4 regions of the Pseudomonas beijingensis genome follow, and region 2 is predicted to be linked to each of the others. Evidence: predicted binding sites of a transcription regulator. Region 2 holds the regulator's gene; each other region holds the start of a gene.

Region 1 (4,213 bases), 1.3 Mb from region 2:
CTTGTGCCCTCAAGGGGCTTGCCATGAAACAGCAGGACAGCGCAGGTAAAACACATTTGACGAGGGCATTGCGGTAGGTGAGAGGGGTGGAACGATTCAAGACGCGCACTCACAGAGGGATAGTAATGAGAGCGAATATACTTTGAGAATGATTCCCAGTAAATCTTTCTAACATCTCCCTGCTTGACTCTGCGCACAAAAAAGGGCGCCGGATGATAAGTCCGGCACCCTTGATGCTTCCCTCCCAGTCTCGGGCGGGTGCGGTCAGTGGTCGATGGCGGCACCGGCTCCTCTCGGTACGCGGATGTCTTCGACCAGGTGCTGGATGTGCTCCGGTGGCGGTGCGGTAAAACGTGACACCACCACAGCCGCCAGGAAGTTGAAGAGCATGCCCAACGTACCGATACCTTCAGGGGAAACCCCCAGCCACCAATGTTCAGCCGTGTTCATCGTCGGGTTGATGAACTTGAAGTAGACGATGTAAGTGAACGTGAAGGTCAGCCCGACGATCATCCCGGCGATCGCGCCTTCGCGGTTCATGCGTTTGGAGAAGATCCCCATGACAATGACCGGGAAGAACGAAGACGCCGCCAACCCGAAGGCGAACGCAACCACCTGGGCGACGAATGCGGGTGGATAGATGCCAAACAATCCGGCAATCAGCACCGCCACACCGGCGGCAATGCGTGCTGCGAGCAACTCCTGCTTTTCGTTGATCCTGGGCATGATGTTGCTTTTGAGCAGGTCATGGGAAATCGAGGTGGAGATCACCAGCAATAACCCCGCCGCCGTCGAAAGCGCCGCCGCCAGGCCACCGGCCGCGATCAACGCGATCACCCACCCCGGCAGGCCGGCGATCTCGGGGTTGGCCAGCACCATGATGTCGTTGTCGACATAGAGTTCATTGGGCACCGGCGAGAGCTGGTTCGTGAGCAATCGTTGCTCATGCGCCCCACGCTCACCGGTAAAACTCGGCGCTCCGACCAGGGCCGCACCCGGGCTGTATTGGATGATGCCGTCGTTGTTCTTGTCCGCCCACGCAATCAGCCCGGAGTTTTCCCAGGCCTTGAACCAGGCCGGCGCGGTGGCATAACTGACGTTAGGGATGGAGGTCAGCAGATTGGTCCGCGCGAACGCCGCCACGGCCGGCGCGGTGGTGTAGAGGATGGCGATGAACAACAATGCGTAGCCTGCCGACTTGCGTGCATCCCGAACGGTGGGGGTGGTAAAGAACCGCACGATCACGTGAGGCAGGCCCGCGGTGCCGACCATCAGCGCCATGGTGATGAAAAACACATCCATGGTCGACTTGGTGCCATTGGTATAGGCGGTGAAGCCCAATTCAGCGCCCAAACCGTTGAGCCGCTCGATCACGCTCTGCCCCGAGCCGGCGGCCTCGCTGATAAAGCCCAACTGCGGTATCGGGTTGCCGGTGATCATGATCGAGATGAAAATCGCCGGCACCATGTAGGCAAAGATCATCACGCAATACTGCGCCACTTGGGTGTAGGTGATGCCCTTCATGCCACCCAATACCGAATAAAAGAACACGATGGCCATGCCGATCATGACACCGACGTTGATATCCACTTCCAGGTAACGGGAAAAGACGATCCCGACGCCGCGCATCTGCCCTGCCACATAGGTAAAGGAGATGAAGATCACGCAGATCACCGCCACCACCCGCGCCGTCTGCGAGTAATAACGCGCCCCGACGAACTCGGGTACGGTGAACTTGCCGAATTTTCGCAGGTACGGCGCCAGGCACATTGCCAACAGCACGTAGCCACCGGTCCAGCCCATCAAGTAGACCGAACCATCGTAACCGGCAAAGGCAATGATCCCGGCCATGGAGATGAACGATGCCGCCGACATCCAGTCCGCACCGGTGGCCATGCCGTTGAGCACCGGATGCACGCCCTTGCTGGCGACGTAGTATTCGCTGGTGGAACCGGCACGCGTCCAGATTGCAATCGCGATGTACAACGCAAAGGAGGCGCCTACGACCAGATAGATCAGGGTTTTTGTGTCCATGTGCGCCGCCCTCAGTCTTCGTGAACATCATATTTGCGATCGAGCTGATTCATCTTCCAGACATAGAAGAAGATCTCGAGCACAAAGACGTAGATGGAACCCTGCTGGGCAAACCAGAACCCCAAGGGGGTACCGAAGAAACTGACGGTGTTGAGTGCATCAACCAACAAAATACCGAAGCCGAAGGACACCAGAAACCAGATGGCCAGCAATATCACCATCCAGCGTAGGTTTTCCTTCCAGTAGGCGCGCGCAGCCTGTTGCTTTTCAGTGGACATGGAGGTGCCCTCCCGTTTGTTTTTATTGTTTTGCACTTCAAACCGTAGCAGTCACTGGGCATGACGCTAGTACGACTTTCGTCTAATTCGCGCCATTAAGCATTGACATCCCTGCCTAATCGCCACAGGGAGCGCTAAACAGCATCTAGATGCCGGAGTGATATCAAATCGCCCTACCGTCCTAAAGCTTTGGCGCTCGCGGTCGAATGTATTCCATTAAGAGATTTTTTTTGCCCAGGAGCAGCGGCATGCAGACGTTAAAGGCCTTGTACGAGTCTATCGAAATGCAGTTTTTCGATACCCTCACCAAAAAGCTGTCGAGCCTTTTCCTGTTGGTGTTGGTCAGTGGCTTGCTCTATTGGGTAGCCCTCAGCGCCCGCGCCGAGATTTTGCTGCTGTTGCGCAACGCGCAGTTGGACGGCGCATTGCTGGGGCAGATCGAAGACCGGCTCGATAGCCTGACCCATGCCCTGCTCTTCGGCGCGGTCCTGACGCTGGGCATGATCAGCTTCATGGTCTGGTATTTCCGTCATCTCATCGTGCGCCCCGTCACCGCCATGACCAAGGCCCTGGAAGAGATCGCCAACGGCGAAGGCGATCTGTCCAAGGACCTGCCGCTGGTGACTCACGACGAGATCCGCACGCTGGCCGGCACCTGCAACCGATTCCTGGCCAAGCAGCGGGAGATCATCAGCAACGTCCAGGCGCTGACCGTGCACATCGCCGTCGAATCGGCCCGCTCGCTGAAAAACATCAGCGACTCCAGCGACAGCGCCACCCACCAGGCCCGCTTCGCCAAGGAAGTGATGGACCAGAGCAACACCGCCGTGGGCCGCATCGAAGAAGTCTCGCGCCAGACCCAGGGCATCTCCAGCACCACCGCCCAGAACCTGAGCATGGCTCGCGATTCCTACGCCGAGCTACTGGAAGTGACCGGCAACATCAGTGAGATTTCCAGCAGCCTCGGTGAATTTGCCACCCTGGTGAGCGCCCTGAACCAGCGTTCCTCGAGCATCAAGTCGATTGTCGGGTTGATCCAGCAGATCTCTGCCCAGACCAACCTGCTGGCACTCAATGCCGCCATCGAAGCCGCCCGGGCCGGCGAAAGCGGCCGTGGCTTCGCGGTGGTGGCCGATGAAGTGCGGACCCTGGCACAAAACGTCAGCCGGGCCACCGATGATATCTCGCGCAACATCGACGCCATGCTCGATGAAGTCAGTTCCACTCACGAACAGACCACGCAAATCAGCCACAGCGCCCGGGAAACCCAGAAAGTGGTGGAACGCGCCTCTGGCCATTTTGAAAGCATGATCGGCGATTTCGAATCCACCAACGGCAAGCTGGCGGACATCGCCACCCATATCCAGCAATTCGCCGACAGCAACACCGGGATCAATGATCGGGTCACCCAGATTCATGCCGACAGCCAGTTGATCGACCAGCGCATGCAGCATTCGGCAACGGCCACCCGCGACCTGTCCGGCGTGGCCGAAAAGGTCCAGGCGCTGCTCGGTCGCTTCGTACTCGGCCACGGCAAGCTGGATGCCGCCATCACCCGCGCCAGCGAGTGCCGCGACACCCTACAGGTTCGCCTGGAAGCACTGCAACGCGAAGGCCTGAACCTGTTCGATCAGAATTACCAACTGATTCCCGGCACCGATCCCAAGCAGTACATGGCCAGCTACACCGAACGCTTTGCCCAGGTCTGCCAGGAAGAATGCGACAAACTCACCCGCAGCACGCCGGGTGGCAAGGTTTCGTTCATTGTCGACAGCAAGGGCTATTGCCCGGTGAACAACAGCTGGGTCTCCAAGCCGCCGACCGGCGACCGGGCAGTGGATTTGCCGGTGTGCCGCAACAAGCGAATTTTCAACGACCCGATCGGCCTGCGCGCGGCGGGC
Region 2 (4,213 bases):
AGCTGGTCGAGCAGCGACTCGAACTCGGCATCGGTGATTTCATCGCTGGCCGCCCCACCGGCGGCTTGCGCAGCAGGTGCAGCCGGAGCGGCTGGTGCCTCGGCCTGGGCCTTGACGGTATTCAGGGAGTCCAGCAGCTGTTCGAATTCGTTATCGGTGATGTCGCCCGATTCTTCGGCGACCGGCTCTTCAACCACCGCCTCGACAATCGGCGCCGCTTCGTCAGCCGATTGCGGCTCGGCCAGGCGCGATAGCGCGGCAAGCAGCTCGGGGGTGGCAGCCGTGATCGGCGAGCGCTCACGCACTTCACTGAACATGCTGTTGACCGCATCCAGCGCTTCGAGCACCACGTCCATCAGTTCCGAATCCACGCGGCGCTCACCCTTGCGCAGGATATCGAACACGTTTTCGGCAATGTGGCAGCACTCCACCAGCTCGTTGAGCTGGAGGAAGCCGGCGCCTCCTTTTACAGTGTGGAAACCGCGAAAAATTGCATTGAGCAGATCCGCATCATCAGGTCGGCTTTCCAGCTCGACCAGCTGTTCGGACAGTTGCTCTAGAATCTCGCCGGCCTCAACCAGGAAATCCTGAAGGATCTCTTCATCGGCGCCGAAGCTCATTAATGGCTGCTCCTAAAACAGGGCTAAAACTCAGAATCCAAGGCTGGACAGCAAATCGTCCACATCGTCCTGACCGGACATAACGTCTTCTCTTTTATCGGCATGAATTTGCGGACCTTCACCCTGAGAGAGATGTTTTTGTGGATCTTTTTCAGCAAGCATCGCTTCACGGTCGTGTTCGATGCCTGCAAAGCGGTCGACCTGGCTGGCCATCAACACCAGTTTGAGCAGGTTGCTTTCCACTTCGGTGACCAATTGGGTCACACGCTTGATCACCTGGCCGGTCAGGTCTTGATAGTCCTGGGCCAGCAGAATGTCGTTGAGGTTGCTTGCCACGGCGCGGTTCTCGGTGCTGCTGCGCGCCAGGAAACCGTCGACCCGACGGGCCAGCTCCCGAAACTCTTCAGCACCGACTTCGCGACGCATGAACCGGCCCCAGTCGGTGCTCAAGGCCTGGGCTTCTTCACTCAGGCCGTTGACCAGCGGCGTTGCACTTTCCACCAGGTCCATGGTGCGGTTCGCCGCGGCCTCGGTCAGCTTGACCACATACCCCAGGCGCTCGGTGGCGTCGGTGATCTGCGAGACTTCCTCGGCCTGCGGCATGTGCGGGTCGATCTGGAAATTGACAATCGCGCTGTGCAGTTCACGCGTGAGCTTGCCCACTTCCTGATACAGACCGCGGTCACGGGTCTGGTTGAGCTCATGGATCATTTGAACCGCATCGCCAAAGCGACCTTTTTCAAGGCTGTCGACCAGTTCGCGGGCATGTTTTTTCAGGGTCGATTCGAAATCGCCCATTGAAGATTCGTTGTCCATAGCTCCCCCGTGGCGCAGTTAACCGATGCGTTCGAAGATTTTTTCGATCTTCTCTTTCAACGCCTGGGCCGTGAAGGGTTTGACCACATAGCCGTTTACACCGGCCTGGGCCGCTTCGATGATCTGCTCGCGCTTGGCTTCGGCAGTGACCATCAGCACCGGAAGATGCTTGAGCTTTTCGTCGGCGCGCACATGGCGCAACAAGTCGATACCGGTCATGCCGGGCATGTTCCAGTCAGTCACCAGAAAGTCGATGCTCCCGCTGTTGAGGACCGGAATGGCTGTGACGCCATCATCCGCCTCGACCGTGTTGGTGAACCCAAGGTCACGCAACAGGTTTTTTATGATCCGCCGCATCGTTGAGAAGTCATCAACGATGAGGATTTTCATGTTCTTGTCCAATTCGACCTCCAAGCAGTCTTAAACGCGCCCAGCACCTGGACGCGCCATTTCAATCAATCCGGCACAACACTCGACAACGGTCCGGAGCACAACGGATGGAGACTGGCGCAGTACCTGCCAGGCCAGCCTCGTCGCAGTGTCCCCACACTGCCTGTCAACGCGCTCGCCACTCCCCCAAACGCCCCCGCAAACGGGCCGCGCACTGGCTGTGTAACTGGCTGACCCGCGATTCGCTGACCCCCAGGACCTCACCGATTTCCTTGAGGTTCAGCTCTTCGTCGTAGTACAGCGCCAAGACCAGTCGCTCACGCTCCGGCAAATTGGCAATCGCATCCGCCAGCGCGCTCTGGAAACGTTCATCTTCCAGGTCACGCGATGGCTCCATGTGAGCACTCGCGCCATCCTCGTGCAGCCCTTCGTGTTCGCCGTCCTGCAGCAGGTCGTCGAAACTGAACAGGCGGCTGCCCAAGGTATCGTTCAAAATCCCGTAATAATCATCGAGACTTAACTGGAGTTCGGCAGCAACTTCGTGATCTTTAGCGTCACGCCCGGTTTTCGCTTCAATTGCCCGAATCGCGTCACTGACCATGCGGGTATTGCGGTGCACCGAACGCGGCGCCCAATCGCCCTTGCGGACTTCATCGAGCATCGCCCCGCGAATGCGAATACCGGCATAGGTCTCGAAACTGGCGCCTTTGCTGGCGTCGTATTTGTTCGACACTTCAAGCAGGCCGATCATGCCGGCCTGGATCAAGTCCTCGACCTGGACACTGGCCGGCAACCGCGCCAGCAAGTGGTAGGCGATACGCTTGACCAGTGGCGCATAACGCTCGATCAATTCGTATTGGGCGTCCCGTGCCGATTTTTTGTAGAGATGGTTGTAACCGCTGGCTGTCATAGCACGGGCCCTGCTGTTTGTTGCACAAGACGTTCGACGAAAAACTCCAGATGCCCGCGAGGATTGGCCGGCAATGGCCAGGTATCGACCTTCTGGGCGATCGCCTTGAACGCCAGCGCGCATTTGGAACGTGGAAAGGCTTCATAGACGGCACGTTGCTTCTGGACGGCCTTGCGCACGCTTTCGTCGTAAGGCACCGCGCCGACGTATTGCAGGGCGACGTCCAGGAAGCGATCGGTGACCTTGGTCAACTTGGCGAACAGGTTGCGTCCTTCCTGCGGGCTCTGGGCCATGTTGGCCAGGACGCGGAAGCGGTTCATGCCATAGTCGCGGTTCAGCAGTTTGATCAGGGCGTAGGCGTCGGTGATGGACGTCGGTTCGTCGCAGACCACCAGCAGCACTTCCTGGGCGGCGCGCACGAAACTGACGACCGAGTCGCCAATGCCGGCCGCGGTATCGATCACCAGCACATCGAGGTTGTCGCCGATGTCGCTGAAAGCCTGGATCAGGCCCGCGTGTTGGGCTGGGGTCAGGTGAACCATGCTCTGGGTGCCGGAGGCAGCCGGCACGATACGAATCCCGCCTGGCCCCTGCAACAGCACGTCGCGCAGTTCGCAGCGGCCTTCGATCACGTCCGCCAGGGTGCGTTTGGGGGTAAGCCCCAGCAGCACGTCGACGTTCGCCAGGCCCAGGTCGGCGTCCAGCAGCATGACCCGTCGGCCAAGCTCTGCCAGAGCCAGGGACAAGTTCACTGACACGTTAGTCTTCCCGACGCCACCTTTGCCGCCGGTCACCGCGATCACCTGTACGGGATGCATGCTGCCCATGTTCGTTCTTTACCTTGTCTTCTTAGACGGAGGCCACATTACTGGCTGCGCGTTCGCATAAGGAACAATGCATGGCAGACCATCGATGTAGGTACAAAAAATATTCATGATTACCTCAGCCGACCTGCTTGCTCGGGCTGTGGTAGATGTCAGCGAACATGTCAGCCATGGCTTCTTCGCTGGGTTCTTCCTGCATTTGCACACTCACGGCACGACTGACCAGTTGATGACGGCGCGGCAGATGCAAATCATCCGGGATCCGCGGCCCATCGGTCAGGTAGGCCACCGGCAGTTCATGACCGATCGCCAGGCTCAACACCTCGCCCAGGCTTGCCGTTTCGTCCAGCTTAGTCAGGATGCAGCCGGCCAGTCCGCAGCGTTTGTAGCTGTGGTATGCGGCGGTTAGAACCTGTTTCTGGCTGGTGGTTGCCAACACGAGATAATTTTTTGACTTGATACCGCGTCCGGCCAGGCTTTCGAGCTGCATGCGCAGGGCTGGATCGCTGGCTTGCAGGCCCGCGGTATCGATCAGCACAACGCGTTTGCGCAGCAACGGCTCCAGCGCCTGGGCCAGGGATTGGCCCGGATCCACATGGGTCACCGACACATTGAGGATCCGGCCCAGGGTCTTGAGTTGTTCCTGGGCACCG
Region 3 (4,213 bases), 1.5 Mb from region 2:
GTCAGCCCGGCAAGTATTGGCCGCAGGTTTTTGTCCAGTTGCCTTTCAACGGGCTGCCCGCGACCTGGGGCAATGGCATGCAAGTAAGCTTCGCCGCCGACTCCCCACAAACCGTCCGCGCCGCCTGGGAGCAGGCGATGGCGATGGGCGGTACTGACGAAGGCCCACCCGGTCCGAGGCCGCAGTATTGCGAAGGTTATTTCGGGGCGTATTGCCGTGATCCGGAGGGGAACAAGCTGTGTTTTGTCTATGCGCCGGATATGCATGAATAACGCATAAACCCTTGTGGCAAGGGCACTTGTGTGGCGAGGGAGCTTGCTCCCGCTGGGCTGCGGAGCAGCCCTCAGATTTCACCAATACTGGGTGCTCTGCTAGTTAGGGGCCGCTCCGCGCCCCAGCGGGAGCAAGCTCCCTCGCCACAAGGGATTGCTTCGCCTGCTGGATCAGCCCCTGGCTTTCAGGCTGCGCTCCATCCGTGCGATGCCTTCCTCCAGCAATGCCCGCGGGCAGCCGAAGTTCAGGCGCACGAACTGCCCGGCATCGTCAGCAAAATCCAGCCCGGCGCTCAGCCCGACCTTGGCTTCTTTCAAGAAGAACCCTTGAGGGTCATCCAGCCCCAATCCGGAGCAATCCAACCAGGCCAGGTAAGTGCCTTGGGGCACAGTCATGGTGACGCCCGGCAGGCGAGTGTTCACCGCCTCTACCAGGTAATCGCGGTTGGCTTGCAGGTACGCCTTCAAGGCCTCGAGCCACGGACCTGCTTCGCTATAGGCCGCACGGGTCGCTTCCAGGCCCAGGGCATTGACGCTGTCGACCATGCCGGCCCGGGCACTGTTGACCCGCTCGCGCAGCTTGGCGTTCTGGATAATGGCGAACGATGTTTTCAGCCCAGCGATGTTGTAGGCCTTGCTGGCCGACATCAACGTGATGGTGCGCTCGGCAATCTCCGGGCTGAGGGAGGCGGTCGGAATGTGCACGCGGCCGTCGAAGCACAGTTCGGCGTGGATTTCATCGGAGATGATCCAGGCGTCCTGCGCCAGGCAAATGTCGGCCACGGCCTTGAGTTCTTCGCGCTCGAACACTTTGCCCAGCGGGTTGTGGGGATTGCTCAGCAACAGCGCGCCGCCACCCTGCAACGCCTCGCGCAATGCCGCCAACGGCGTATGGAACTCACCGTTGACCGGGGTGAACGGCAACTCCACTTTATTCAACTGCCAATGATCGGGGGCGTGACGCAGCGGCGGGTAGTTGGGCACTTGCACCACGACATTCTGCTGGGGCTCCACGAGGGCATGCAGCGCCATGTTGAAACCCGGCTCGACACCGGGCAGGAACACGATCTGCTGGGGCTCGACGCGCCACGCGTATTTGTCCCAAAGATCGGCGACGATGGCCGCACGCAGATTGTCCTGGGCGACGCTGTAGCCCAGCATCGGATGTTCGAGGCGCTTGTGCAGCGCGTCGATGACCACCGGCGGGGCGGGGAAGTCCATGTCGGCCACCCACATTGGCAACACATCGGCCGGGTAGCGGCTCCATTTGGTACTGCCGGTGCCGTGGCGCTCCAATACGGTGTCGAAATCGAAAGTCATGGGGGTTCCATCAGTCAGTCATGAGATGGCGAACATCATAAAGCAAAGACCGCCGAGAAAAGCTTAGTGGCGTAGTGCTACTAATTGATGATAATCAGTTAAAGTTCTCACTCGACACGCCGCTAAGCCGTTTACGCCATTTTGGTAACGGACCTACAAGTCTTTGAAAAGGACGACCCCCATGACTTCGCCCGTGCGCTTTCACGATCACCACCGTAAAGCCGACCGCATCATGCTGGGGCTGCTTTGGCTCACGCTGCTGTATTCCCTGAGCCTGGCATTCCTGCATTCGACGTTCACCCAGGCGCTACTGGTGGGGGCGACCACCTGCGTGGCGAGCACCGCGCTTTATCGCGTTTTGGCCGGCACCCGGGCCATGCGCTGTGTCATCGCGGTCGCGCTGATGGTCATGGCGGCACTGCACATCAACCAGACCCACGGCGTGATCGAATTCCACTTCGGGATCTTTGTGCTGCTGGCCGTGCTGACGTTTTACCGTGACTGGCTGCCGATTGTCGTCGCCGCCGCCACCATCGCGGTTCATCACCTGGGGTTTCACTGGCTTCAACACCAGGGTTATCCAGTGTTCGTCATGGGTAGCCACGGTGGCTGGTCGATGGTCTTTCTCCACGCGTTCTACGTGGTGGTGGAAAGCGTGATCCTGATTTACCTGGCGAACCAAAGCCTGGCCGACGCCACGGAAAACCAGGAGGTACTCGACAAGGTGCTGGCGGCGGCCGCGCAGTTGAGCAACGACACCGGCAGGCAGCACAGCGATGGCGTCAAGGTCTCTTCGAGTGAGCGTTTCGATCATTTCCTCCAGCAGGTCACTCAACTGGTGGACGGCGTGGTACGCGACACCCGCAACCTTTCGGACCTGGGCCAGGACCTGTCCCAGGTTGGCCAGACCCTGGAAACCGGTGCCCGTCACCAACTGGATGAAGTGGCACAGATGAGCGGTGCGATCGGCCATCTGGTCCAAGCCATGGAAAACATTGCCGGCCATGTCGACCAGACCCTGCAGCGTGCCGGCCAGGCCAACGAGCAGGTCACCCTCGGGCGCAGCACGGTTGACCAGACCCGAGAAGAGATTGTCGAGCTGGCAGGGCGTATCAACCTGACCAACGAAACCGTGCAGGTCTTGGCCGAGCAGGCACAGCAGATCGGTCAGGTGCTGGATGTGATCAACGGCATTGCCGAGCAGACCAACCTGCTGGCCCTCAACGCCGCCATTGAGGCGGCCCGGGCTGGCGAACAGGGCCGTGGGTTCGCGGTGGTGGCCGACGAGGTCCGCACCCTATCACAAAAGACCTCGGCGTCTACCACCGAGATCCAGCAGATCATCGCCAAACTGCAGCAAGGCAGCCGCCAGGCCGCCGTCGCGATGCAAGACAGCCGCGACGGGGTGGAGCGCTGCGTGTCCGCCAGCCAACTGGCTTCGCAACTGTTGCACGCCGTCGTCGAAGACATTGCCGTGATCAACCATTTCAACGACCTGATCGCCAGCACCACCCAGGAACAATCCAAGGCATCGATGGGCATCAACCAGCGCCTGCAAAGCGTGCAGGCCGTGGCTGAGCGCAATGCGGACAACATTGGCATCCTGACTCGCAGCAGTCAGTGCTTGCCGCCGTTGGCGGAGCGCTTGGCGGTGTTGGGGCAGGCGTTTCACGGCAAGGGCGGGGCGGCCTGAGTCGAGCTCGGCTTTCACACTGGTTCTCGGGTCGAAAATCCAGCGCTCACCACAAATCCCTGTGGGAGCGAGCCTGCTCGCGATAGCGGTGGATGAGGCAACATTGATGTGAACCATGATCGCATCTCACCGCTCGGTCTGCTCGGCAGACCGAGCTTTTCCCGCACAAATGTATCTCTTTGTATCCAGCCCCCCTGTCGATACGGACTGTTTCTTTCAGGCCCGTCCGTGACATATCCGGGATACCTCACCGGCGTCAAATGAACCCATCGAGACCGCCCCCGCCGTCTCGGATCATTCGACGTTGGAGACAGTGTCATGAGCCGCAACCCCCAGCATCGCCCAGCGTATGCCACGCCTAGCCCTTGGCGCGGTAGCGGCCAACGCGCGGGACGGCGTGCCATCGCCAGTGATTTGTCCCGGCAACGATCGCCAGGCCTGTCGGCCATTTACTCAAGGAGATTCATCATGCCCGCAGCTTCGTCCTCTTCCGCCTGGCAGCGTTGCCTGGCTTCATCCGCCATCGGCAGTGTGCTCGGTCTCGCACTGCTGGCTGGAAGCAATGGTGCATGGGCGGCCACTGCGGTGGTCGACAACCCATCCTCCAGTACGGTACCAGCTCAATCGGAGGCCATTCGTCCGTATCGCGTTCACGTTGATGAAGCGAAGTTGGCTGATCTGCGCAAACGCATTGTCGATGCGCGGTGGCCGGATAAAGAAACCGTCAGTGATGTGTCTCAAGGTGTGCAACTGGCCCAAGTGCAAGAGCTGGTGAAGTACTGGGGCAGCGGTTACGACTGGCGCAAAGCCGAGGCCAAGCTCAATGCCTTGCCCGAGTTTATCACCACCATCGATGGGCTCGACATTCAGTTCATTCATGTACGCTCGCGCAACCCCAACGCCATGCCGCTGATCCTTACCCATGGTT
Region 4 (4,213 bases), 2.2 Mb from region 2:
CAAAGGCAAATACGGCCTGGTGTTCTTCTATCCGCTGGACTTCACCTTCGTCTGCCCGTCCGAGCTGATCGCACTGGATCACCGCATGGATGATTTCAAGGCGCGCAACGTTGAAGTGGTTGCTGTTTCGATCGACTCGCACTTCACTCACAACGCCTGGCGCAACACCCCGATCAACAATGGCGGTATCGGTCAGGTGAAATACACCATGGCTGCCGACATGAAGCACGAAATCGCCAAGGCCTATGACGTTGAGTCCGAAGGCGGCGTGGCCTTCCGTGGCGCGTTCCTGATCGACGACAAGGGCGTTGTCCGTTCGCAGATCATCAACGACCTGCCGCTGGGCCGTAACATGGAAGAGCTGATCCGTCTGGTCGATGCGCTGCAATTCCACGAAGAGCACGGCGAAGTCTGCCCGGCCAACTGGAAAAAAGGCGACAAGGGCATGAACGCGTCGCCTGAAGGCGTGGCCGCTTACCTGAGCGAGAACGGCGACAAGCTGTAAGCGCACACCCAGGCATAAAAAAACCGGCCCTCGATGGGCCGGTTTTTTTATGGGTGTTTCAAGCCAGATCATCGGCTGAAACACAGCACCCTGTGGCGAGGGGATTTATCTGTGGGAGCAAGGCTTGCCCGCGATGGCGGCGATGCGGTCTTCCAAAAAACCAGTCGCCTGTGTCGCGAGCAAGCTTTGCTCCCACAGAGTGGCGCCGCCACAATGGCTCTGCTCTTTAGTCGTCGAAATCCTGCCAGCCACCCATCTCTTTCCACCGGTTGACGATGCCGCAGAACAGCTCGGCGGTCTTCTCGGTGTCGTAGCGGGCCGAGTGGGCTTCACGGCCATCGAAATCGATGTCGGCCGCCTGGCACGCCTTGGCCAGGACGGTCTGGCCATACGCCAGGCCAGCCAGGGTCGCGGTGTCGAAGCTGGAGAACGGGTGGAACGGGTTGCGCTTCATGTCCAGGCGCGCGACGGCGGCGTTGAGGAAGCCCAGGTCGAAGCTGCTGTTGTGGCCAACCAGGATCGCCCGCTTGCAACCGTTGGCCTTGAGCGCCTTGCGCACGCCACGGAAGATGTCGGTCAGGGCCGTTTCTTCGCTGACCGCCATGCGCAACGGGTGATCGAGCTTGATCCCGGTGAACTCCAGGGCCGCCGCTTCGACGTTGGCGCCTTCGAACGGTTCGACCCGGAAGAAATAGGTGTGGTCAGGGAACACAAAGCCTTTTTCGTCCATGCCGATGGTGGTCGCGGCGATTTCCAGCAAGGCGTCGGTGGCGGAATTGAAACCACCGGTTTCTACATCGACGACCACCGGCAGGTAGCCACGGAACCGCGCGGCCATGGGGTGACGGGCGCCGCCCGAACCACCGTTGCCGTCCAGTTCGTCGTCGAAATGATCTTCACTCACGCGTTTTCCTCCAGCAGGCGCCAGCGCAGTTTTTCACCGGCGCGCAGCGGGATGACGGTCTGCTCGCCGAAGGGCAGGCTGACGGGGGCGGTCCATTCGTCACGGACCAGGGTAATACGATCGGTGTTCACCGGCAGGCCATAGAAACTCGGGCCGTGCAGGCTGGCGAAGCCTTCGAGCTTGTCCAGCGCGTCGCGCTGCTCGAACGCCTCGGCGTACATCTCGATGGCGGCATAGGCGGTGTAGCAGCCGGCGCAACCGCAGGCCGCTTCCTTGGCGTGCTGGGCGTGGGGCGCCGAGTCGGTGCCGAGGAAAAACTTGGCGCTACCGCTGGTGGCGGCGTCCAGCAAGGCTTCCTGGTGGGTATTGCGCTTGAGGATCGGCAGGCAATAGAAGTGCGGCCGGATCCCGCCCACCAGCATGTGGTTGCGGTTGTACAGCAGGTGATGGGCGGTAATGGTCGCGCCGACGTTGGCTGGGGCCTCGTTGACGAACTGCACGGCATCGCCGGTGGTGATGTGTTCGAACACCACCTTGAGGGTCGGGAAACGTTCCACGACGCGGCGCATGTGCTCGTCGATGAAGATCTTCTCGCGGTCGAACACGTCGACGTCGCCCCGGGTGACTTCACCATGGATCAACAACGGCATGCCGACTTCGGCCATGGCCTCCAGCGCCGGGAAGATCTTGTCGATGCTGGTGACACCGGAATCGGAGTTGGTGGTCGCGCCGGCGGGGTACAGCTTGGCGGCATGGACAAAACCGCTGGCCTTGGCGTCGCGAATCTCTTCGGGCTGGGTGCGGTCGGTGAGGTAAAGCACCATCAGCGGTTCGAAGTGGCTGCCAGCCGGGCGCGCGGCGAGGATCCGCTGGCGATAGCCATCGGCTTCGGCGGCGTTGCGCACGGGCGGAACCAGGTTAGGCATGATGATTGCGCGCCCGAAGGTGCGCGCGACATCGGCGACGGTATGGGTCAACACAGCACCATCGCGAAGATGAATATGCCAGTCGTCGGGACGCAGCAGGGTCAGGCGGTCGGACATTGGGGGGCTTCCAGGCGGGTCAAACTCTGGGGAATGCTACCGGAAAAGACCGATTCAGGCACCCGCTATCAAGTTCTGCCACAACTTACCGATAGCTCCTACAGGTGTGCCACGAATCCGTGCAGTGCCCCGGACAGGCGTCATGCCCTCAAGCATGCGTCGATCTTTGTATAAAAGTCAGTGGAGCCTCCCGTGCGCCAGCGTTATCTAGCCTTGCTCAGTGTGTTTGCCAGCCTTCCCGCCATGGCGCTCACTTTCCAGACCCGTCTGGAGAGCATTGAGTGGACGGTCGAAGGCGACAAGTTCGAGTGCCGGCTGAGCCAGCCGATCACCGATTTCGGCAGCGGCGAATTCGTGCGCCGGGCGGGCGAACAGGCCACGTTCCGCCTCAAGAGCCATAACCCGATGCTGGGCGGCGGTTCTGCCACGTTGCTGGCGGCCGCCGCACCGTGGCAACCGGGGCGCGGCGACATTAACCTGGGGTCGGTCAGGATCGGCAGTGGCGACGTGTTGTTCAACAGCTCCCAGGTTCAGGCCGGGCGCTTGATCAGTGGGCTGATGGAGGGTCGCAGCCCTGTGGTGCGGCGTAACACCGAGGATGGACGGGTTTCGGAAGTCCGATTGTTGCCGGTGCGCTTCAATAAGGCCTTTAGTGACTATCAAGGCTGCGTGGCGAAACTGTTACCAAAGAATTTCGAGCAGATTAAGCAAACTCAAATCGGTTTCCCCGGCGAAGGGGTCGAGCTCGATGCTCAGGCCAAGGCCCAGTTGCAGGTGATGCTCGACTTCATCAAGGCCGACCCGAGCGTCAATCGTGTCGAGCTCGACGGTCACTCTGACAATAGCGGCAACCGCCTGACCAACCGTGAGCTGTCGCGCCGCCGGGCCCTGGCGGTCCAGGACTTCTTCAAGGCCAATGGTTTTCAGGAGTCACAGATCACACTGCGGTTCCATGGCGAGCGTTATCCCCTGGTGTCCAATACCAACGCCGCCAACCGGGCCAAGAACCGTCGCGTGGTCGTGCGCCTGGAGCGTGGGGCGCCGGGTGAAGCTCCGGCACCAGCACCGCAGCCAGCGCCCGCTGCGGCTCCAGCCAAGGTCCCGGCGCCGACTGCCGCGCCGGCCAAGGCACCGATCTCCACGCCCGCTTCCACCGCTGCGCGGACGTCCTGAGCCGGATTGGTCGTCGCGCGCTCGACATAATCTGTCGCTTCGTCGTCATAAGCTGTCGCGCCCCTGTAAATTATCCGCGCTGGACGTTAGACTTCCCGGCTTTCCGTACAACCCGTGGAGTGATGGCATGGCGGACGTAAACAAGGTCGTTCTGGCGTATTCCGGCGGCCTGGACACTTCGGTGATCCTCAAGTGGCTGCAGGACACTTATAACTGCGAAGTGGTGACCTTCACCGCAGACCTGGGGCAGGGCGAAGAAGTCGAACCTGCACGCGCCAAGGCTCAGGCCATGGGCGTCAAAGAGATCTACATCGATGACCTGCGCGAAGAGTTCGTCCGCGACTTCGTGTTCCCGATGTTCCGCGCCAACACCGTTTATGAAGGCGAGTACCTGCTGGGTACGTCCATCGCCCGTCCGTTGATCGCCAAGCGCCTGATCGAAATCGCCAACGAAACCGGCGCTGACGCCATTTCCCACGGCGCCACCGGCAAAGGCAACGACCAGGTGCGTTTCGAGCTGGGCGCCTACGCCCTCAAGCCGGGCGTGAAAGTCATTGCACCGTGGCGTGAATGGGACCTGTTGTCCCG

The links. The regulator FliA, encoded in region 2, starts transcription of late flagellar genes. The targets are predictions, from matches to a motif close to CTAAAGTTTNNNNNNNNNNNGCCGNTAA.
Region 1: PSH84_RS18185 (methyl-accepting chemotaxis protein) is a predicted target of FliA. The motif match lies at 2,494-2,521, and genes of this name have one in related genera.
Region 3: PSH84_RS19380 (methyl-accepting chemotaxis protein) is a predicted target of FliA. The motif match lies at 1,691-1,718, and genes of this name have one in related genera.
Region 4: PSH84_RS02805 (flagellar protein MotY) is a predicted target of FliA. The motif match lies at 2,520-2,547, and genes of this name have one in related genera.

What each region holds. Positions count from the first base shown of each region.
Region 1 is NZ_CP117425.1:4,025,973-4,030,185, reverse strand. It holds gene PSH84_RS18200 (TonB-dependent siderophore receptor) at 1-25, opposite strand, end outside; gene PSH84_RS18195 (sodium:solute symporter family protein) at 265-2,034, opposite strand; gene PSH84_RS18190 (DUF4212 domain-containing protein) at 2,046-2,312, opposite strand; gene PSH84_RS18185 (methyl-accepting chemotaxis protein) at 2,561-4,213, shown strand, end outside.
Region 2 is NZ_CP117425.1:2,775,681-2,779,893, reverse strand. It holds gene PSH84_RS12615 (chemotaxis protein CheA) at 1-620, opposite strand, end outside; gene PSH84_RS12610 (protein phosphatase CheZ) at 651-1,436, opposite strand; gene PSH84_RS12605 (chemotaxis response regulator CheY) at 1,455-1,826, opposite strand; gene fliA (RNA polymerase sigma factor FliA) at 1,993-2,736, opposite strand; gene fleN (flagellar synthesis regulator FleN) at 2,733-3,563, opposite strand; gene flhF (flagellar biosynthesis GTPase FlhF) at 3,679-4,213, opposite strand, start outside.
Region 3 is NZ_CP117425.1:4,313,286-4,317,498, reverse strand. It holds gene PSH84_RS19390 (VOC family protein) at 1-272, shown strand, start outside; gene PSH84_RS19385 (MalY/PatB family protein) at 444-1,592, opposite strand; gene PSH84_RS19380 (methyl-accepting chemotaxis protein) at 1,774-3,285, shown strand; gene PSH84_RS19375 (epoxide hydrolase family protein) at 3,754-4,213, shown strand, end outside.
Region 4 is NZ_CP117425.1:608,704-612,916, forward strand. It holds gene PSH84_RS02790 (peroxiredoxin) at 1-505, shown strand, start outside; gene rnt (ribonuclease T) at 732-1,409, opposite strand; gene pyrC (dihydroorotase) at 1,406-2,452, opposite strand; gene PSH84_RS02805 (flagellar protein MotY) at 2,645-3,625, shown strand; gene PSH84_RS02810 (argininosuccinate synthase) at 3,753-4,213, shown strand, end outside.